Regions from separate parts of the Colwellia sp. BRX10-1 genome, predicted to be linked through region 2. Evidence: riboswitches for the same ligand, from Rfam matches in the RefSeq annotation. Region 2 holds a riboswitch; the other holds the start of a gene.

Region 1 (10,251 bases), on a different contig from region 2:
CCTTGAAACTGATGCAATTTTTCTAATGTTGAAAGTAATTCATTATTGGAATCCTTCAAGGCTTGGGTACGTTTATTGACTTTATTTTCAAGATCTTTGTTTTGCTGATAAGTGAGTTGCTTGGCATCTGAGAGTTTAGCAAGTTGTGTTTCAGCTCTATTGAGTACGATGTTTATGTTGCGCGCTAGAATATCGAGCTCTTTAAAAGGCATTTGTTCAATGCGTAAATTGAACTGTTTATGTTTCGAAATATCTTGTACTTTATTTGCCATATCTGACATAGGAATGGTGATAAAGCGGTTGAGTATTATTGTTATTAAAAGCGTCACTAAAATAAGCATGAAAATAATGACGCTATAACGCAAGAACATGTTGTTTGTTATACGTTTAATATAGTCAGTACCAACTTGTATATAAACGTAGCCAACTTTTTTATCTTGCTGGGTAATGGGTACCATAAGCTCTATAATATAAGTACTTATCTTTACCGAAGATAACTCCATTATTCTATCTGTTTTTTCAAGTATAGGTGAGCTCATACTTTTATTATAGTTCGCAAAAAACACTATGCCTTCAGGCTCAGGGGATACTTTATAAATATGAACGTGGTTAATATAAGGGACAGACTTAAGCATGGATAAATAATGATCAGTTAACAGCATTTTATCATTAACAAGATTGGTGCTGCTGGCATTAGCGATAAGCTCGGCCCAATATTTTGTATTAGTCGCTGCGTCTTCTTTTGTATCTTCAATAAATGAATTAGCGATGATAAAAGAAGAAAGAGTAACAAACAATACAATGAAACCGATGATCATAATCATCAGTTTTTTCTTTAATGAGTGAATGCGTTTCATTTTTTCCATATATTTATAGTAACTTAAATTTTATATTGAGCAATTAAATTGAACAATGATAAAGAGAAAAGCCCTTTTGCTTAGCCAAAACTTGTGTTCTTCCAATCGCCTCTTCCATTATGGGTTGATAACGGAGAAAACTATTTGCCACCACAGTGACTTGTCCTTTCGGTTTTAAATGGGGTTTTATTTTTGAAAGGAATGTCTCTGTTGCTTGATAATTGGTTTTAAGGCCCTGATGAAAGGGTGGATTTGAAATAACGTAATCGTACTTACCTTTTAGATCTGACAAGCTATCTGATGGAAAAACGTGACCAGTTAAATTATTTAATTTCAATGTTGCTTGCGCTGAATATAATGCTAAGGCACTGACATCAAGTAAGTGTAACTTAATCTCAGGAAAAACTTTACCCAAGTAACTGGCTATGACTCCGGCACCACAGCCAAAATCGAGTAGCTCGCCGGTAATTTTCTTTGGTAAATTTTCCAACAATACCTGAGTGCCAATGTCGAGGCCGTTTTGACTGAATACACCAGGCAAGGCAACCACATCTACACTTGTGTCTTTAATCATAAAAGAATATGGCTTTAGCCAGTTGTCTAAGATAAAAGACTCTTGCGTCGCAAGTATATTGCTTGCGAATAATAAGCAATGGCGAGCAGCATCAATTTTTGCACAATCGCCAAGCTGTTGTTCGGTCAACTTTGCTAATGACTTAATACCGCTTTTATTCTCACCGACAACCAAAACTAAACATTCATTTGCTATCGAGTCTTTTATCATCGCGAGCATAAAAGTTAACTCGGCCTTACTTTTAGGAAACTGAATAATCACTAAGTCGTGGGCAGTCTTACTTTGATAATAGACATTAAATACCGCAGTCATTTGAGTGAGGTCTAATCGTTTGGCTTGTAAATGTGATTGATAATTCGTGTTATAACATGTCATCACTGCTTGAGGGTGAAGTGCATGGTATTCTTCAAAAAAATCGTCAATAGGTAAGTTGATAAATAATGGCGCTTTTGCTTTTAGTAAATCGGGATTACGCAGCAATAATTGATTGATGTTATCTAACAAAGTTATTCTCAAATAATTGGGTTATGGCATTCATAAATATATAACTTATACCCTAAATTAATTAACGGTATTTTATACGCTTAACGAAAAGATATGTTTATAATAGCCGCTATTCTACGTGAATATTATTATCATGTCAGAAAGGCGAATAATAAATTTGCAAATCACCATATAAAATTCAGGGAGTGGGTTATTTTTACTAAATTTTTTACTTGGTTTAAAGTGAAACTAATACGCAGTGATAAGCGTGCATGGTTATTAAAATTTCGCTATTTTACCGTCCCTAACTGGTTTAGAAAAACACCTGTCGCTGAAGTTTACTTAGCACTTAATGACCCTTATAGCTTTATGCTGATTCAAGTGTTACCAGAGCTAGAGCAACGTTTCAATATTCAATTTAAATTGTTCTTAGTCTATGAAAGTGTTCCAGGGGTAACTATCGATCCCAAATTAATGCGCACTTGGGCAATAAAAGATGCCAACTTTATTGCTGATCAATATCAATTGAAAAAAATAACGCAACGACCGACTCAAGAATCACTCTTTACTGGTCAGCAAATGTGGCAGTTGCGACCTAAAACACTCGATAATGCTTGGCAACTCTTTCAACAGACTTGGTCGAATGATTTTGATTACTACTATCATGCTTCTACACCGGTAATAAATTATCAAATTAAAAATTTAATACGTTTAGTTAAACAAGGGCATTACTTACCTTCGTCTATTTTTATTGCGGGGCAATGGTTTGTTGGTATTGATAGGCTTGAGCATCTAGAAAAACGTTTGGCTGACTTTGGTTTAGCAAAAGATGACAGTGTTGCTGTTTATCAAAAAAATAAATTAGTCTTTGCTGAGCAACAAGTGAAAGATAATGCAGCTGACATCGCTGACATCGCTGACATCGCTGACACGAAAATATTAGAAGCCTTTATTTCATTACGAAGCCCTTATTCTTACATTGGTTTATTACAAGCAGAAAAGTTAAGTCAGCATTATCAGATCCCTTTAAAGATAAAGCCGTTATTACCTTTGATTATGCGGGGGTTAACCACGACAGAAAATAAAGAACGTTATGCTGTTTTTGATGCCAGTCGTGAAGCTAAAAAACTTAATATTCCTTTTACCGGTATTGCAGATCCTTTAGGGCAAGGTATTTTTAATGCTTTTCAAATTTTTTCGTATGCAGAACAACAAAATAAAGAACTCGATTTTATTAAGTCTGCGTTTAAGGCCATTTATGTTGACGGTTTAGACTTATCAAATAAATCGGTAATCGAATCTTTATGTCAGCAGCATAAAATCAATTATCTACAAGCGTTAGAATATAATAATGAACATGACTGGCAACAATGGTCTGATACCAACCAAAGTACTTTAGATGGTATGGGGTTATGGGGAGCGCCTTGTTTTCGATTTCAAAATGTTATTTGTTGGGGGCAAGACCGCTTGGCACAAATTGAACAAGCGATTATTGTTTCATAAGATATAATATATCCGTATTATCTTCATTTAGAGCACTATTGACTCAACATTAGAATAAATGTTCTAATGTTGTTGTCCTGAATTCAATAAAGTTTTGTTTTTTCAAACAAGCGAAACTTATGATAAAGGGCCAGAAGAGGAGCATTAACCAGGTAGTTATCATAAAGAGATCAAGCTCTAATGATTGGTAACGAGGGGGATTAATGCCGAGGTAAGTAATTTTTTGATAATTTACTTATCGGTTGTTTGGGTTGAATCCTAACAATTGTCACCAACTTGGTGGGGAGCTTCTGGCCTTTGTAAAGCCTAATGCTCTTCACATAAGTGATTGTTATCTTGGTTATTACAAACGCCTAAAAGTTCTCCGAACGAACAGAGTTCGAGAGAAATGAATCAAATAAAACTATCAAAAAAAATTAGCTTAACAGCTAACCCAACGCTTCATCATACTATTTTATGGACCGCATTAATTACGCCATTACTTGATGATGGTCAAATCGATTTTCCAAGCCTCAAACAATTAGCTATTAGTCAGTCTGACGCCGGTAATGGTATTGTCTTGCTAGGTAGTACAGGAGAGGGCCTGGCCTTAACATCGCAAGAGCAAGTTAAGATTGTTGAATTCGTTTGCCAATTATCACTAAGCGCACCTTTAATGGTTGCTGTTGGCGGTTATCAGTTAACCGAGCAAATTAATTGGATAACAGCTTGTAATAAATTACCTATTTCAGCCTACTTACTTGGTAGTCCCATTTACGCAAAGCCGGGTGTGATAGGTCAAACGCAATGGTTTAGTGCTTTACTTGATGCCGCCAACTTCCCCTGTATGTTATATAACGTCCCCTCTCGTAGCGGTGTTTCTATTGCTATTGAAACTTTACAGGCGGTGCAAAATCATCAGCATTGTTGGGCGTTAAAAGAAGCCAGTGGCGATTTAAATCAGGTACTCGCCTATCGCCAGTATTGTCCAGATATTGCCCTATATAGTGGTGAAGACGCCATGATGCCTTACTTAGCACAAGCAGGTGTAAAAGGGTTAGTTTCGGTTTGTAGTAATGTCTGGCCGGCAGCGACTCATCAATACGTCGAGCTATCACTAGCTGGCGATACTCAAGGTTTATTTCCACTTTGGCAAAATGCGGTCGATGAGCTTTTTCAGGTGGCAAGTCCCATACCCGTAAAAGTATTAATGCACCAAAATAAAATGATCAACACTCCCTTTTTACGTGCGCCGTTAACCCATTTAGAACTTAACGACTGCAACTCGCTGTTAGCATCAGATAAATTAATTAATCAATGGCTTGAAACTCAAGCTAAGTGATCCCTTTAAGTATTAACATGAGAATTTAAAATGAATTGGCAAGAAACATTAACACAATTAGAAGCAGGTACTGTTCGTGCGGCAAATCAAGATGAAGCAGGAAATTGGCAGGCCAATGTAGCCGTAAAAGAAGCTATATTATCAGCATTTAAAGCGGGCGAAAACATTGCTTTTGATGGCATTTATAAGGGGTTTGTCGATAAACATAATTTACCTGCGCGTGAGTTTACCGCTGACGATAAAGTGCGATTAGTACCGGGTGGTTCTTCAGTTCGCCGTGGTGCGCATGTTGCTCCTGGTGTCATTATTATGCCACCCGCTTACATTAATGTTGGGGCTTTTGTTGATACAGGTACTATGATTGATAGCCATGCATTAATTGGCTCGTGCGCCCAAATAGGTAAAAATGTTCATGTTTCTGCCGCTGTTCAAATTGGTGGTGTTTTAGAACCGGTTGGTGCAAGCCCTGTTATTATCGAAGATGGTGCCTTTCTAAGTGCTGGTGTGGTCATTGTCGAAGGTATTGTTGTTAAAAAAGGGGCTGTTTTAGCGCCAGGTGTCTCACTTTCAGCGTCAGTGCCTGTTTACGATTGTGTGAATGAAGTGATGCTTGAAAAAGGTGCTGATATTCCTGAACGTGCTGTAGTGGTGCCAGGAACACGTCCGGTTTCAGGGGCGTGGGCGAAAACGCACGGTTTAAATATGGCTTGTGCATTAATCGTTAAATATCGCGATGAAAAAAGTAATGCCTCGTTAGAGCTCGAGTCTATTTTACGTTAAGCCCTCTAAGGTAAAGCAGGAATATCATGTCTGAGTTAGTAAATACTACCTATTGTTTTGATTCTCCTTCGGCGCTTGAATTAAGCGCTGAGTTAACAAAGCAACAACCTGAAAGTAGCCAGCAAGAAGGTTACTTTGTTTATCATCTTGATGCGCTTAAAGCCCATTTAGCCGAACTACAACGCCAAGACGTCATTAAGTTATGGTTTGCGGTAAAAGCGAACCCGTTATCTAACATCATTAAAACCTTAGACGATGCGGGTTTTAATTTTGATGTGGCGAGCAGTGGCGAATTAAATCAAGTCTTAAAGCAAGGTATTACACCCGAACGTATCTTAAATACCGGTCCGGCAAAATCAAAAGCACAAATAACGTCGTTCATTAAACAAGGGGTTAATATTTTTGTTGCTGAAAGTTTGAATCAACTAACTTGGTTAAATGAAGCAGCTATTGAGCATGATGTTAAGCCAAGAGTGCTGTTGCGGGTTCAGTTGCAATGGCCAGAGGGTGAAAAAAACCCTTTAGGGGGAAATTGCCTAACACCATTTGGTTTGTCGATAGAGCAGTGGCAAAGCATTAAAGTCGTTAACTTTCCTGGTATTGAGTTGTGTGGTTTACATATTTTTCAATGGGGCAATATGCTCAGTAATGAAAAAATGTTCTCGCTGTGGTCACAAATGGTTGCACCATTAAAAGGTTTAGCTGATGACATAGGTATGCCATTAAAAATCTTAGATTTAGGTGGCGGTTTAGGTATTGATTATTTACAGCAAGGCAAAACACTTTCTTGGCAGAAAATTATTGCTGATCTGGCGATCATAAAGCAGCAGGCAGGTGCCGAAGAGTTATGGTTAGAATTGGGCCGTTTTGCGGTTGCTGAGTGTGGTTATTATGTGGTCCCGGTTGTTGATAGAAAAATGAATTATGGTCAAGAGCAGTTAGTCTTAGCCGCAGGTATTAATCATTTGTTAAGACCGGCGATAACAGAACAGCCTTTTCCGGTAAATTTACTACGAGAGTCTGCACGCGAAAAACAGTTGTTTGATATTCATGGTCCGCTATGTACCAGTATGGACAAATTGGGTAAGTTGCCTTTGCCTGATGACGTATCTGTTGGCGATCAACTGGTATTTGGCTATTGCGGTGCTTACGGTTTTACTGAAAGTATGCCGTTCTTTCTTTGTCACCATATCGCTGCTGAATACGTGTTTAGTCAAGGGACGTTGGTTGAAGTCAGAGCAGCACAACCAGCGGATTGGTATTTAAGATAGCGATAAATACTTCAGCTTAATGTTTAAGATAAAGTGAACAAAATGAATGAAATAAAAAAAGAAGTTATGCATGTTGGTGAAATGGCGAGCGGCGCAGCACTTACCGTTCCTGTTTATCGTATAAAAGGACGTACTGATGCACCCAGTGTTTATATTCAAGCGAATATGCATGGCGCTGAAGTGCAAGGTAATGCGGTTATTTTTCAACTATTAGAATTATTGAAAAACACAAAAATAAATGGCGATATTACCTTAGTACCTTATGCCAACCCTGTGGGGTGTAATCATAAAAATGGTGAATATACCCTTGGCAGATTTGATCCTATCACCGGAGTGAATTGGAATCGGATGTATCACTTTGATGAAAGCATCATCAAGCCGTTTGTTCGTGAATGTATTGGCAAAAAAAATCAAGTTATTGAAGCCAATTTTAAAAAGCTAATGATTGAAAGTATTGAAGAAAAACTTAACCATAATATTTATGGGCTAACGACCGGACAACGCATTGCTTATCAATTACAGCGCTTGGCTCATCAAGCTGACTACGTTTTAGACTTACATACCGGGCCTATTTCAAGTAAACATTTATACTGCCCTGAATATGCGCAAGAAAGCGCTCAGTACTTTGATATTCCACATACATTATTAATTCCTAATGACTTTGATGGTGCCTTAGATGAAGCAACCTTCTGCCCTTGGTGGTCATTACAAGACGCTTTTGCTGAATTAGGTATCGAGTTTTCGATTAGTTCAGCGTCTATTAACAAAGAAAGCTTTACCGTTGAATTAGGCTCGCAAGAACAGATTGATCTTGATGTAGCCTTAGAAGATGCTAAAAGTATTATGAATTATTTACAGCATAAAAACGTCATCAACACCACTGAATACCGACCTAAAACGATGACACGTTATGGATGTTATTTAAAAAACTACAAAGCCTTTTATTCGCCAATGGGAGGGATGGTCGATTACTTGGCTGAATTTGGTCAACCATTAGCTGCAGGTGAACCGCTGGCGAGAATTTTACGCATGGATAATTATGGTGACGGCGATCCATTGCACTATATTTCACTGGATAAAAAAGTCATTCCTATTTTACATTTTGCCTCAGCGAGTGTGAATCAAGGTACAGAATTATATAAAGTGATTAGTGAGTATTTTGAGTTTTAATACTGTGTGAATTAGCCTTGATTTATAAATAAGGTATTGACAATACTACTGTTGCCAATACCTTTGAACTACTTGTTTGTTTGCTCTTTTTGGCGAGATTGTTCGATACTCGCGCTAAGTTCTTTGGCTAAAGATTGGACTTCGGGTATAAAATCTTGCATTAACTGTTGTGAAAGTATGATTGAGTCTTGAATAATTAAAGGCATTTTTTTCGTCATACTTCTGCCAATATCTGAACGATAAAATGTTATTAACCCTTGTATTTCTGCTTCGGTAAAATTGCGGCTGTAAATGTCTATCATTGGCTCTTTAAAGCTATGCCAATTCATTTTCTCATGAAGAAGGGCATTTACTTTATCCATATATTTATCAAAATGAACTTTCTCTTTGTTCGAAATATTCATTTTTTTCGACATACCTTCAAACATTAGCGTAACTTGACTTTGCATACTCTCTATCATTTTTGAAACTTCAGTTAATTCCATTAATTTTTCAATCGATGCCCTTGATGATAAGTCGTTAGCTTTACTAGTAAAACTAAGCATAAGTACCAATAGCAGCATGGTGATTCTTCTCATTATTATTCCTTTAATTTTTAATAGAGTGAGTATTGATCATAATACTTGTTGATTATATTGCAACATTTTCATTACATTTGTAGCAACAAAATGATGAGTCGTAGAGTGACTGAAAATCATCACTAGATTACCATCGACTTTTGATTATGGTTAAAATTGGAAGGTAATAAATTTGATTTAACGCATTTATGAAGCATAGGCATCAAATTAGTCATTAAATCGTCACTTAGTAAGCCATAAGCATATTTATTAAAGACAATTTTGTGGTATAAATAATGCTCTTAATAAATTCTAAACGATTAATAAAGGACTAATGGTGAATTTTAAACGGATGTTTTTCTACTATATTATACTCGTTGTTTTTTTGCCTCTTACTATACAAGCGGCTGAAAAAAAATGGGTTTATACCGTTGTAGAAGGCGATAGCTTATGGAGTATCAGCCAAGAATACCTTGAAGAAACAGCTTTTTATCAAAAACTTCAAAAACTTAATGGAATCACATATCCTAAAAAATTACAGCCCAATACCTTAATAGAAGTACCTATGTCGTGGATAAAAAGCTATCCAACCTATGCGACAATAACGGCTATTTCGGGCAAAAGTACCTTTTTTAAACAAGGTGAAACGCAAGTCACTAAACTCGGCTCAATATTGAGCTTTGGTGATATATTAACTGTTGATGCTAATTCTAGTGTCAGCCTCACGCTTGTTGATGGCTCTGTGCTTACTCTTCTTGAAAAAAGTAAATTGTCTTTTGAGTCTTTAATAAGTTATGGCAAAACAGGAATGGCGGATACGCAACTAAAACTTCACCAAGGTAAAGTTGAAACACAGGCAAAAAAATCAAAGGGACCAGGGTCTCGTTTAGATATATCTACAGCTTCAGCCATAAGCTCAGTGCGAGGCACGGTTTATAGAGTTGCACATTCCTCGCAAGATCATAATTCACTTATTGAGGTATTAGAGGGCGAGGTCGAAGTTAACGCACAAATGCAAAGTGAATATATAGCGAAAGGGTTTGCCAGTAAAGTAGCGAAAGGACAGGTTCCTAGTAAACCGATAATGCTATTGAATGCCCCACGTTTTATCAGCACAAAAAACCGCTTTGAAGGTGAGGAGGTAAATTTTGACTGGGAAAATGTTAAGGATGCAATAACATACAAAGTGCAAATTTCATCTAATAATACTTTTACAGATATTGTTTGGCAGCAACATCAACCTCAAACAGTTGCCACGCTCGCAAAAATCGTAGATGGCGATTACTTTATTAGAGTTAGTGCGCTTAGTCTTTCAAATATAGAAGGGTTCGCTCGAAGTACTTCATTTTCTGTTAATAATAAGCCATTACCTCCAGCCATTAGTGAAGTAGATAGCTTTTTTGATGCTGGTACTCGTGAACTTACTTGGGCTTATGCGAAAGAATTATCAGGCTCGCTTTTACAAATCGCCTCGGATAGTAATTTTGACAATGTTATTATTTTAACAAATTTGTCTGAAAGCTCATTTATTATTCCTAATACACTTCCTTTTGGGAAATACTATTGGCGGGTGGCTGGCGTTGATCATAAAGGTCGAGGACCTTTTTCGAAGGGCAATGATTTTTTATGGCAGGCATTATTATCTCCTGTGCAATGGAATTATCAGCATAAAACTGATCAGTTAGTCGTTGATTGGTCAGCACTTAAGGTCGATGAGTCAGTACAGATACAGGCT
Region 2 (10,251 bases):
TATCGCGTTATTTTTTGGATAATTATTATGAACTTAGACAAATCGACTAAACGTATTGATAAAAGAGTTAAGAAAGGATTTCAAGGCTACCCACAAATTTCATTAGCTTATTTTGGTCAGTCAGCTGATTGTGCTACTGAAGTTGTGGTTGGTTTTATTGCCGCTGAAGGTGATGCTCCACAAGAGCAAAAATTTACCAGTAAAGGTGATGCGAGAAAAGATGAAACTATTCAAACAACACTATTAAAAGTTATTGAACGTGCGGATGCAAAAACAGTGGTAGAAGTTGCGGGTGTTACCCTTATTAAATAATATTGCTGGCTAATTACTGTCTGTTAATAGTTCAGTTAATAGGTCAGTGAATATTGAGTTTAAAAATTAAAGATGACCATAATTTATAGATTTTCTGACGACCATATAAAGCAAGTTCACCAGCTTTATAAAAGTGTATGGTGGGGTAAAGAACGCTCACTCGAAGACACTCAAAATTGTATTCGTGGTTCTCAAATTTGTATTGGTATTCTCGATGTAGACAATGAGCTCATTGGTTTTACGCGAATTCTAAGCGACTTTATCTATAAAGCAATCATCTTTGATGTGATTGTAAGCGCCTCTCATCGTGGTAATGGTATAGGTCAGCAATTGATGAGCCTGGTTAAAAACCATGATAAATTAGTCAAAGTAAAACATTTTGAATTATATTGCTTACCTGAACTGGAGAGCTTTTATAAAAATCTTGGTTTTTCAACGGATGTCGGTGGTATAAAATTAATGCGCTGCAGCAACCGTTAATTTTTATATAAAAGCCTAGCCATGCTTTAGTTGAACTACGGGCAATGCTATTAAGCTATTATTTCTAAAAAAGATCGACTTAGCCTATTGATTTATTATTACAGATAGGATTTAATCCACATGTCGGTTATTAGAATAAATACTCAAATTGTATGTTTTTAATAATCAACCAGAAGAGGAGCAGTAGCTAGGTAGATAACACGAAGAACCACCATTCTTTTGACTGTTATTGAGGGAGACTATTGCCGAGAGTAATTAGCGAGTGGCGTTATTTATTCGGTTACTAGGGCTGAATCCCTAGGATTGTCACCTCTAGTTAGTATATTAAGTGCTAATTAGATTATGGTGGAGAGCTTCTGGCTGAAAAGTTTAGTTTATCTTACCAAGAACACTTCTTAATTCAGCCATGCTCTTCCTTGAAGTTTAAAAGTTACCCTATAATTATTACTGGGGGCTTAATTAGGGAGACCTTAGATGTCATTATTACCTTTTACTGTTGCAAAATTTGGCGGCACAAGTCTAGCTGATCATCAAGCGATGTTACGATGCGCTCAGATCATTAAAAACGATGCAAGTAACAAAGTTGTTGTCGTATCTGCAAGTTCAGGCGTTACTAATTTACTGGTTCGTTTAAGTCAAAAAGATGTATCTCAGCATGAACAATTAACAATCATTAGCAGTATTCGCGCTATCCAATTTAATATTACCCAACATTTAGCTGAAGAAACACAGCTAAACTTTCAAATTGATCAACTGCTAAATGAGTTAAGCGAGTTCTCTAACGCACAATCACTTAATTATTGCCCACGCATAGCCGATGCAATTTTGTCATTTGGTGAACAAATGAGTTCATGTATCTTTGCACAAGTCCTTAAATCTGTTGGTGTTAATGGCGAAATGTTTGATGTTCGCCAAGTCATGAAAACCAACGCATTATACGGTAAAGCCGTTGTTAACCTTGAGATGCTCGCTAAGAACGCACAGCAATTTCTTATGCCTTTGCTGGTTGATAAAGTTATCGTTACCCAAGGTTTCATTGGTCAAGACGAGGACGGTCATACGACAACCCTAGGCCGTGGCGGATCTGATTACAGTGCCGCACTTTTAGCAGAAGCGTTACATGCCGATAATCTTTCTATTTGGACTGATGTTGTCGGTATTTTTACCACAGACCCACGTATTACCGAGCATGCCCGTGCTATTAAAGAAATCAGTTTTGGCGAAGCGGCTGAAATGGCGACCTTTGGCGCAAAAATTCTTCATCCGGCAACACTCATTCCTGCGATGAGAAAGAATATTCCGGTTTTTGTTGGTTCAAGTAAGGAACCAGAGAAGGGGGGTACACGCATTCAACAGTTTGTTGAATCGAGCCCAATATACCGCTCAATAGCCTTACGTAGAGAGCAAACATTAGTAACGGTAAAGAGTCCTGCTATGCTACATGCTAGTGGTTTTCTTGCACAAGTCTTTGGTATTTTAGCCAAACATGAACTGAGTGTTGATTTAATTACCACCAGTGAAATCAGTATTGCGCTAACCTTCGATAACCCTACGGGTTCGACGCAAGCGCTTTTAAACTCAACCGTTGTTGAAGAATTAGAACAGCTTTGTGAAGTGACCGTAGAGCACGGTTTATCGTTAATAGCGGTTATAGGAAATAAAATGCATCGCAGTAATGGCGTTGGTACCAGTATTTTTGAAACTATCTCAGGGATAAACGTGCGGATGATTTGTCATGGCGCCAGTGAACATAACTTATGTTTCTTAGTCGACGAGAAACAAGCAAATGAAACCGTTGAAAAGCTACACAATGCCTTATTTTCATAAGCTTTAAGCGTATTATTTCTTTGGTCAGTACAGAAAAAAGATAAAACACCTTGCCGTGTTTTATCTTTTATTTATCACGATTCGTAACTTAACGGATCGGTAACATTATTATCACTGAAAGCTTCTAAACGCTCTTGGCAGGCACCACATTTTCCACAGGCTTTTTCACGGCCGTTATAACACGTCCAAGTATTATCATAGCTTAAGCCCATTTTTAATCCATCGGTTAAAATATCACTTTTAGTAACCGTTAAATAAGGGCTAAATATTTCTACTGACTCGTAGTTAGCTATTTTACACACCTCATTCATTTTCATTACAAATTCGGGACGACAATCAGGATATATTGCATGGTCTCCTGAATGTGCGCCGTAATAAACTTGGCTAGCCCCCACTGAAACGGCATAACCGACCGCAAGTGATAACAAAATCATGTTACGGTTAGGTACAACCGTTGATTTCATACTTTCAGCTTCGTAATGACCTTCAGGAATATCAATATTGTCGGTTAATGAAGAACCAGCAAGTAATTGATTAATAGATGATATATCGATAATTTTATGGTTTACATCAAGTGATTGACAAACCGTACTGGCAAATTCAATTTCTTTGACATGACGCTGTCCGTAATCAAAGGTTAATGCGAACACTTCTTTGCCATCATGCAAGGCGCGATTAAGAACAGTGAATGAGTCCATGCCACCAGAATAAATAACAACAACTTTGTTTGTCATTTCTAAAGTCTCTTAGGGTATAATTAATATCGCGCATTTTACTTCAATTTACACCAGCAATAAACAGGCAAAAACCCCGATGACCGTAAAATACAAAATTAATGAATTATTTGAAACTATTCAAGGAGAGGGCGCTTTTACCGGTCAACCTTCAATTTTTATCCGTTTACAAGGTTGCCCCGTTGCTTGCTCGTGGTGTGATACTAAGCATACTTGGGCAATAAACCTTGAAGATGAAGTAACACCGAATGCTATGTTAACAAAAGAAGCTGAATCTCAAACGTGGTCAGCGCTTACGGTTAAAGATATTTTAGCGATGATAACGGCAGAAGGTTATCAAGCCAAACACATTGTTATCACAGGCGGTGAGCCAGCGATGGTTGATTTACTCCCTCTGTGCCAAGCACTTGAAACCAATGGTTTTAGTTGTCAATTAGAAACATCGGGTACTTTTGAAATACAGGTGACGGATAAGTGCTGGGTGACTGTTTCACCCAAAGTAAACATGAAGGGTGGCTACAAAATATTAAACTCAGCGATGTTACGTGCCAATGAAATTAAACATCCAGTGGCGACTGAGCAGCATATAGACGACTTAAAAGCGTTATTAGCCGAACATAATATTGTTAACACCCAAGTTTATTTGCAACCGATCAGCCAAAAAGAACGGGCAACAGCGTTAGCAATAAAAAGCTGTATTGAAAATAATTGGCGTTTATCCGTTCAAGTACATAAATATTTAGGTATAGAGTAAATAATTACTTTACCTGCAATGGCAAAGTAATCGACACCGTGACACCTTGCGGATTATGATGATTACTTGCCACGATATGCCCCTGATGAAATTCACAAATCAAACGGGCAATATATAAGCCTAATCCCAAATGAGGGGTCTTATCTTCTTTCATTTGCGGTGTTTCACGCATTGAAACCATAGAATCAAAAAGTCGCTCTTCCATCGTGTCGGGTAATAACGTGCCGTTATTGCTAACGTGAATGGTGATGTCTTTATTTTTCAACGCTGTAGTTATGAAAAGTTTACTATCTTCACTAAACTCTACGGCATTAGTGACAACCTTATCTAATAATTGCGCTATATGCTCAGGCGATCCCACCAACATTACTTTTTTATCTGAGGCCAAATACTCAATAGTAAAGTTAGGGTATATCTGCTGATATCCTTGTACACAACCATTAAGCACATCAAAGAGATTAAAACTGACCTTGTCAGTTTGATTGAGCATTTGTTCAAGACGAGTCGCTTCACTCATATTGGTTAATATATTGTTTAAGCGATTAATACCACTTTGGGCACGGTCAATGTAAGCGGAACTTTTCTCAGGCAAGGCTTGTAAAGACAAATTTTCTAAGGATGTTCTAACAATCGCTATCGGGGTGCGGAGTTCATGTGAGAGTCGTGACGACATATTTTCTAAGTAATGATTGTATTGGCTTAAACGATTTACTGCCGTAGAAAAACTGCGAGAGAGGTCGCCAATTTCATCATTGGCTGTTGATACTTGCATACTCTCGGCTATCTCGTTATTGATTCGACCGTGTTCATCAATAGCAATTTCTGCCTGATTACGCAGTTGGCGAATGCGATTTGAAATACGTGACGCAAAAAAGAAAAAAGCGAAAGCACCCAATAACATAATCGCTAAAATTGACGTAAACAATTTCTCTAAGGCTTTATTTCGTACACTGAGAATGCCATTGGTTGTTTCTTCAACAATGACCGCACCGTTGACCTTATCGCTGATATAGATAGGGTATGCAGCTGATATGATAACCGCTTTTTTATCTGTGGTTAATCGCCATTGAGATTTTGGCATACCCGCAAGTGCGGCTTCAATATGTTCACCCGTTAGGTTTTGCGTGTCGTAAAGACGGTCAATAAAATCATCTTGAGGTTTGTTGAGCAAATGTTGAAATAACGGTTGTAAGTATTTTTGTGTCCAAGCATACCAAGAGCCATCGTTATCAGAGTTATTGATGTTTTTTTGCCATAAGCCACTGGCTTTTTTTATGTCGCCACTTTTTGCTAGTACGCGATGATGTTGATCAACCACCCAAATACGTGACTGTGTGTAACTCATGCCCTTTACTATGCGTTCAATTTCAGGTGACGGCACCAAAATGGTACCTAAGGTTGCTGCGCTACTTGGATCTGCACTGCCTATTATTGTTGTGGCTGCACTCAATGGCGTATCAACATCATGAATGGCAAAGGCTAAGCGGTCACTGATTTTAGTTAAAGGGATGCGTAGTTCAATATTATAACCTTGCTCGGTATCGCGCCATTGGCCCTGAATGAAGCTAACGGGCCTTGGAAATTGAAGCCGTTCATTACTTTCAAGGTCATTAATGCGATAGGCAGCAAGCCACCCCTGATTTTTATTACTGACGATAAAACGTTGGAAATTGCCATTAATATCGTTGAATGATAATTCCAGATGATCATTTTTGTTGATGGCTCGAGCATTTTCATCACGATAAATAACCGTATCGTCGATCACCTGAATAAAAAAGTATAAGTATTTATCATATTTTCCAACAGCGGCACTGAAATGATTAGTGAGCTTATCAACGCTTAATTGCTGACCAAGCTGGTTATTAACCCCATAGTAGTGGGACTTTTCTTGAAAACTTGGCCAGTCGTTGGGTAAACCGTCGAGATTTATCGCTTGAGATAATTGATAACCGTAAAGGTCTTTACCTTTTTCAACGTCGGGTAAAAAACTGGCTTGGTTATTAAAAAGGTTAGGGCGTTCATGCAACGAAGTCGCGAGGGCTCTTGCTGTTCCTATGATTGTTTGTTCCTGACCAAAGCGTAAATACTTTTCCATTTCCCATACGTATTGATAACCAAACCAGGGAATGGCAAAGAGAAAACTAGACAGGAGTAGAAGCTTAGTTCGTAAGCCGAAACGAAAATTGAGCTTATTTTTCATCTTTGTTCCAACGATAGCCCATGCCATAAACTGTTTCTATGCAGTTAAAGTCTTTATCTATTTGGTTAAATTTTTTACGAATGCGTTTTACATGGGAAGTAATGGTACTGTCATCGACATAGATGTTGGAGTCTTTCATCAGTTGTTGACGGTTCTTAACATGTCCGGGGTTTTTAGCTAAGGCAAAGACCATCCAAAATTCGGTGATCGTTAAATCAACACTTTGTTGCTGCCAAATAATGCTCATTCGTTGATTGTCGATAGTTAGCGGCCCTAATGTGAGTAAACTACTTTCAGCAGTTGGCTGTTTTAGTGCTTCTTGGCGACGAAAGAGGGCTGCAATGCGCGCTGATAAATGTGGCAGGCTAATATCTTTAGTTAAATAATCGTCAGCGCCAATACGTAATCCTGACACCGTATCAACATCATTATCACGCGCAGTTAAAAAAATAATAGGCAAGGTCGTTGATATATTCCTAAGCCATTGGCATAGGGTAAAACCGCCGTCATATTCTTGCTCTAAGCCAATATCTAATATCACAAGGTGAGGCAAACTTATTGCAAAGGCCTTACAGGCGTTTTCTCTATTAGCAAAGGTCTGCACTTGATAACCTTGAACGCGCAGCACATCCGCATAGTTTTCTCTTATAGCGGCTTCATCTTCGACTATGGCAATTCGTTTTAACACTCTATACGACTCTATTGGTTAACTTATTTTAAGGCACTATATAAGAGTTTTTTTATAAATGCGCGCAATTGTTGTAATTGCCACATTGTTGCCACATTTGCTCATTACTTTGCCTTTTTTGTGTCGTTTCAAAGCCTATTTTTCTTGTTTTAATTACCTCGTCAACAAAAAACACCTTAATCATTTAGGAATTAACATGAAAAAAATTAACAGTAAATTAAACCCAGCGAAACTTTTCTTAATCACAGCGCTTATTGCTGCACCGACATTAAGTCATTCCGCATACGCCTTTGAAAAGTCAAACTTAACAGCAAGCGATTCGGTTGAACTTAGTGACAGAGATAAAGAAAGTATTGGCTTAGGTAGCGGCATGATCATTGGCGCGATATTTGGTGGTCCTATTGGCGCTATTTTAGTGGGAGCGACCGGTACACTTATTGCGAAAACACAAAACGATAAAGAAAATTTGAGTGAACTACAGGCGTCATTGAAAAAGCAAGAGCATGATTATTTGCAGGCTGCAAACGAGTTCCGCCGCAATTTACAACGCTCTGAACAAAATCATCAATTAGAATTATCGGTTTTAGAACAAAACTTTGATAAAAAATACCAAAATGCCAGTCAACTACAAGCTGAAAATTTACTGATGAGTTTACAATTTTCAACCGGATCTAGTGACTTACAGCCGCACTATCAAAGTCAAATCGTTTCTTTGGCAGAAATGTTACAACAATCGCCAAAACTCTTTATCGATTTATCGGGTTATACCGATAAACAAGGTAATAAAAAATTAAACCAAGCGCTGTCTATTGCTCGTGTTAACACCGTTAAAAATGCCTTAATTGATCAAGGCGTTAAAGCAGAACGCATTAAACTGTTTGCTTTTGGTGAGCAAGCGCCGGTAGTGGCTAACACTCAACAAGAAGTCAGTTTTTATGACCGACGTGTGGTAATAAAGCTGCACAGTAACACCGAGCAAGTGGCTAATAATTATTAAGTGTTGGTATAAGTGAAGGTAAAGGTGTGTTCAATCATTTATTTAAATAATATAAGGAGGTGAAACAGAAAATAATGAAATAGTTTACTAATTAAAGAATAAATAAAAAATAAAAAATAAATTAAAAACCAAGGACACTCCCATAGCGCCTTGGTTTTTCTTTATCTGTACAAAAACACTAAATCCTCAGCTACCTGACCTGATAAATTGCAAAACTTAACGGGGGAACGGTTAATGTTCCATCGACAAACTCATTATTTTTAAAGGCTGGGTATATTTTTTCGCCATTTTTGAGGGTAAAGCCTAACGCTACAGACTTTTCTGTTTTTGCTGTATTAAAGACAATAATGATTTCTTCTTCGTCTTTTAATGTACGAGATACCGCAAAAATCCCCGGCTTATTATCAGCATTTATGAATTTTTGTTCGCCAAACCTAAGTGCTGGGTATTGATAATAGATATCCGCATACTCAGCAAATGTCTTATAAAATAGATGATTTTCATCAAAGTTGTCATCAGCGGTTGTTTTAATATTTGCGAGTAAATCATCATCGTTGTAGCTGTCTACCAAGGAAGGCATCATGTCTTGGCGAGAGTCTTTATCTCCGCCATCACCAACAAAACCTTGCTCGTCGCCATAATAGACAATTGGCACGCCACGCAGAAAGTAAACCATCGCATGGGCTAGCAAGGTGCGTTGAATAATTTCTGCTTCGCTATAGTTGAAATCACTACTTTTCAACATGCCTGAAAAACGTCCCATGTCATGGTTACCGGTAAAGTTAAGCAACTGATTGGCATTACTGTCACTGTCATTATAGTAAGCATCACTCTCGAACACCTCAACAAGTTTATGTGTTCCTTGCTGTTTAATAAGGGTGTCTTGTAAAGCAAACTGTAAGGAAAAATCAAGTACAGACTGCATTTTACCTACAGTGGTATAAGCACTTAATTCTTTAACATCGCCACTATATACTTCACCAAACATAAAAAATTCTGGAATACCAATCGCTTTTGCGTGGTCAACAAGCGCAGGGGCAAAATCTGCCCAAAACTCTATATTGACGTGCTTTACGGTATCAATTCTAAAACCATCAGGTTTAAATTCACTGATGACATTTTTGAATATTTCGGTCATGCCTGTAACCACTTCAGGTGAATTAGTATCAATATCATCTAAGCCACTAAAGTCGCCATATATCGAGTTTTCTCCTTCATAGGTTGTATCTCCTTGGTTGTGATAATATTTTTTATCATTTAACCAAGCGGGTGATTTAAGGTTTTCTTGGCCTTTAGGAATAACGGCTTGATAAGTATCACCCGCAGCCACTTGAGCAAGTGTTTTATATAAACAGCCATCATTTTCTTTCATCAAATACTGTAAGCCATCTTCGCCGTGACATTCAACATACTTAATAACGTCAGCGGTGTGGTTAGTAATAATGTCAAAAAATACTTTTATATTCTCTTTATGTGCAGCGTTAATGAAACGTTTTAAATCTTCATTACTACCCAAATGTGGGTCAATTTCATTAAAGTCTAAGATCCAGTAACCATGATAACCCGAAGAATCACCTTGCATGGCCTGATTACGCATAATAGGTGTTAACCAAATAGCGCTAATCCCCATACCTTTCAAATAAGGCAGTTTAGCCTGCAAACCTTGAATGTCACCCCCGTGATACATGCCTTTGTCGGCTTTATCAAAACCACCAGCAGATATTATGTCGGTCTTAGAACCTTGGTCATTATCGGTGTTGCCATTATAAAAACGGTCGGGCATAACAAAGTAAAAAACTTCATCTTGTATATTTCTATTTAAATAAGGATCTAAATCGTCAGCATTTTTAAGTGGTAAGGCTTTTACCTCACTTAAGCTGGCTGATTTTTCTATGTGAATTGGCTTAGTTTCATTACAAGCGCTAAGAAATAGGCCACTTAAGATAAGTAGCGCAATCTTTGATTTTTTTAATGTGAATGTACTATTTGTTATTATCATTATATTCTCATCCATTATTGTGTTCATTAAAATCGACATTATGACTAATATTAGCTTTTTGGTCTGGCTTTTTGCATCGCTTGTGCAAGCAATTTAACAGAGTCTTTTTGCCAAAACTCAGTCATAGTTACCGGTAATTTTTGACGCCAGTTAGGGTGTTCATCGATAGTGCCGGGAATGTTAACTTGTTCAACAATCTCTAAGGTGTCTTCTAATGGAATAAGTTGGATATGGCTGTGTGCTTTCGCCATATATTTCTG

Evidence for each region. A riboswitch is a leader RNA that binds a small molecule or an ion and turns the genes downstream of it on or off. The one in region 2 is predicted to bind lysine.
Region 1: linked by a shared signal. The riboswitch ahead of dapA (4-hydroxy-tetrahydrodipicolinate synthase) and the one ahead of lysC (lysine-sensitive aspartokinase 3) in region 2 are both predicted to bind lysine.

What each region holds. Positions count from the first base shown of each region.
Region 1 is NZ_JACGWC010000002.1:103,747-113,997, reverse strand. Features, by position in the region: gene H4J75_RS02970 (sensor histidine kinase) at 1-857, opposite strand, end outside; gene H4J75_RS02965 (methyltransferase) at 901-1,935, opposite strand; gene H4J75_RS02960 (DsbA family protein) at 2,029-3,417, shown strand; lysine riboswitch at 3,544-3,715, shown strand; gene dapA (4-hydroxy-tetrahydrodipicolinate synthase) at 3,806-4,738, shown strand; gene H4J75_RS02950 (2,3,4,5-tetrahydropyridine-2,6-dicarboxylate N-succinyltransferase) at 4,769-5,518, shown strand; gene H4J75_RS02945 (PLP-dependent decarboxylase) at 5,545-6,789, shown strand; gene H4J75_RS02940 (succinylglutamate desuccinylase/aspartoacylase family protein) at 6,823-7,959, shown strand; gene H4J75_RS02935 (DUF2059 domain-containing protein) at 8,028-8,537, opposite strand; gene H4J75_RS02930 (FecR domain-containing protein) at 8,851-10,251, shown strand, end outside.
Region 2 is NZ_JACGWC010000016.1:12,481-22,731, reverse strand. Features, by position in the region: gene H4J75_RS13240 (hypothetical protein) at 28-312, shown strand; gene H4J75_RS13235 (GNAT family N-acetyltransferase) at 385-792, shown strand; lysine riboswitch at 958-1,156, shown strand; gene lysC (lysine-sensitive aspartokinase 3) at 1,267-2,619, shown strand; gene queC (7-cyano-7-deazaguanine synthase QueC) at 2,694-3,353, opposite strand; gene queE (7-carboxy-7-deazaguanine synthase QueE) at 3,433-4,107, shown strand; gene pdsS (proteobacterial dedicated sortase system histidine kinase) at 4,112-6,307, opposite strand; gene pdsR (proteobacterial dedicated sortase system response regulator) at 6,297-6,995, opposite strand; gene pdsO (sortase-associated OmpA-like protein PdsO) at 7,192-7,992, shown strand; gene H4J75_RS13200 (alpha-amylase family glycosyl hydrolase) at 8,183-9,991, opposite strand; gene malQ (4-alpha-glucanotransferase) at 10,042-10,251, opposite strand, start outside.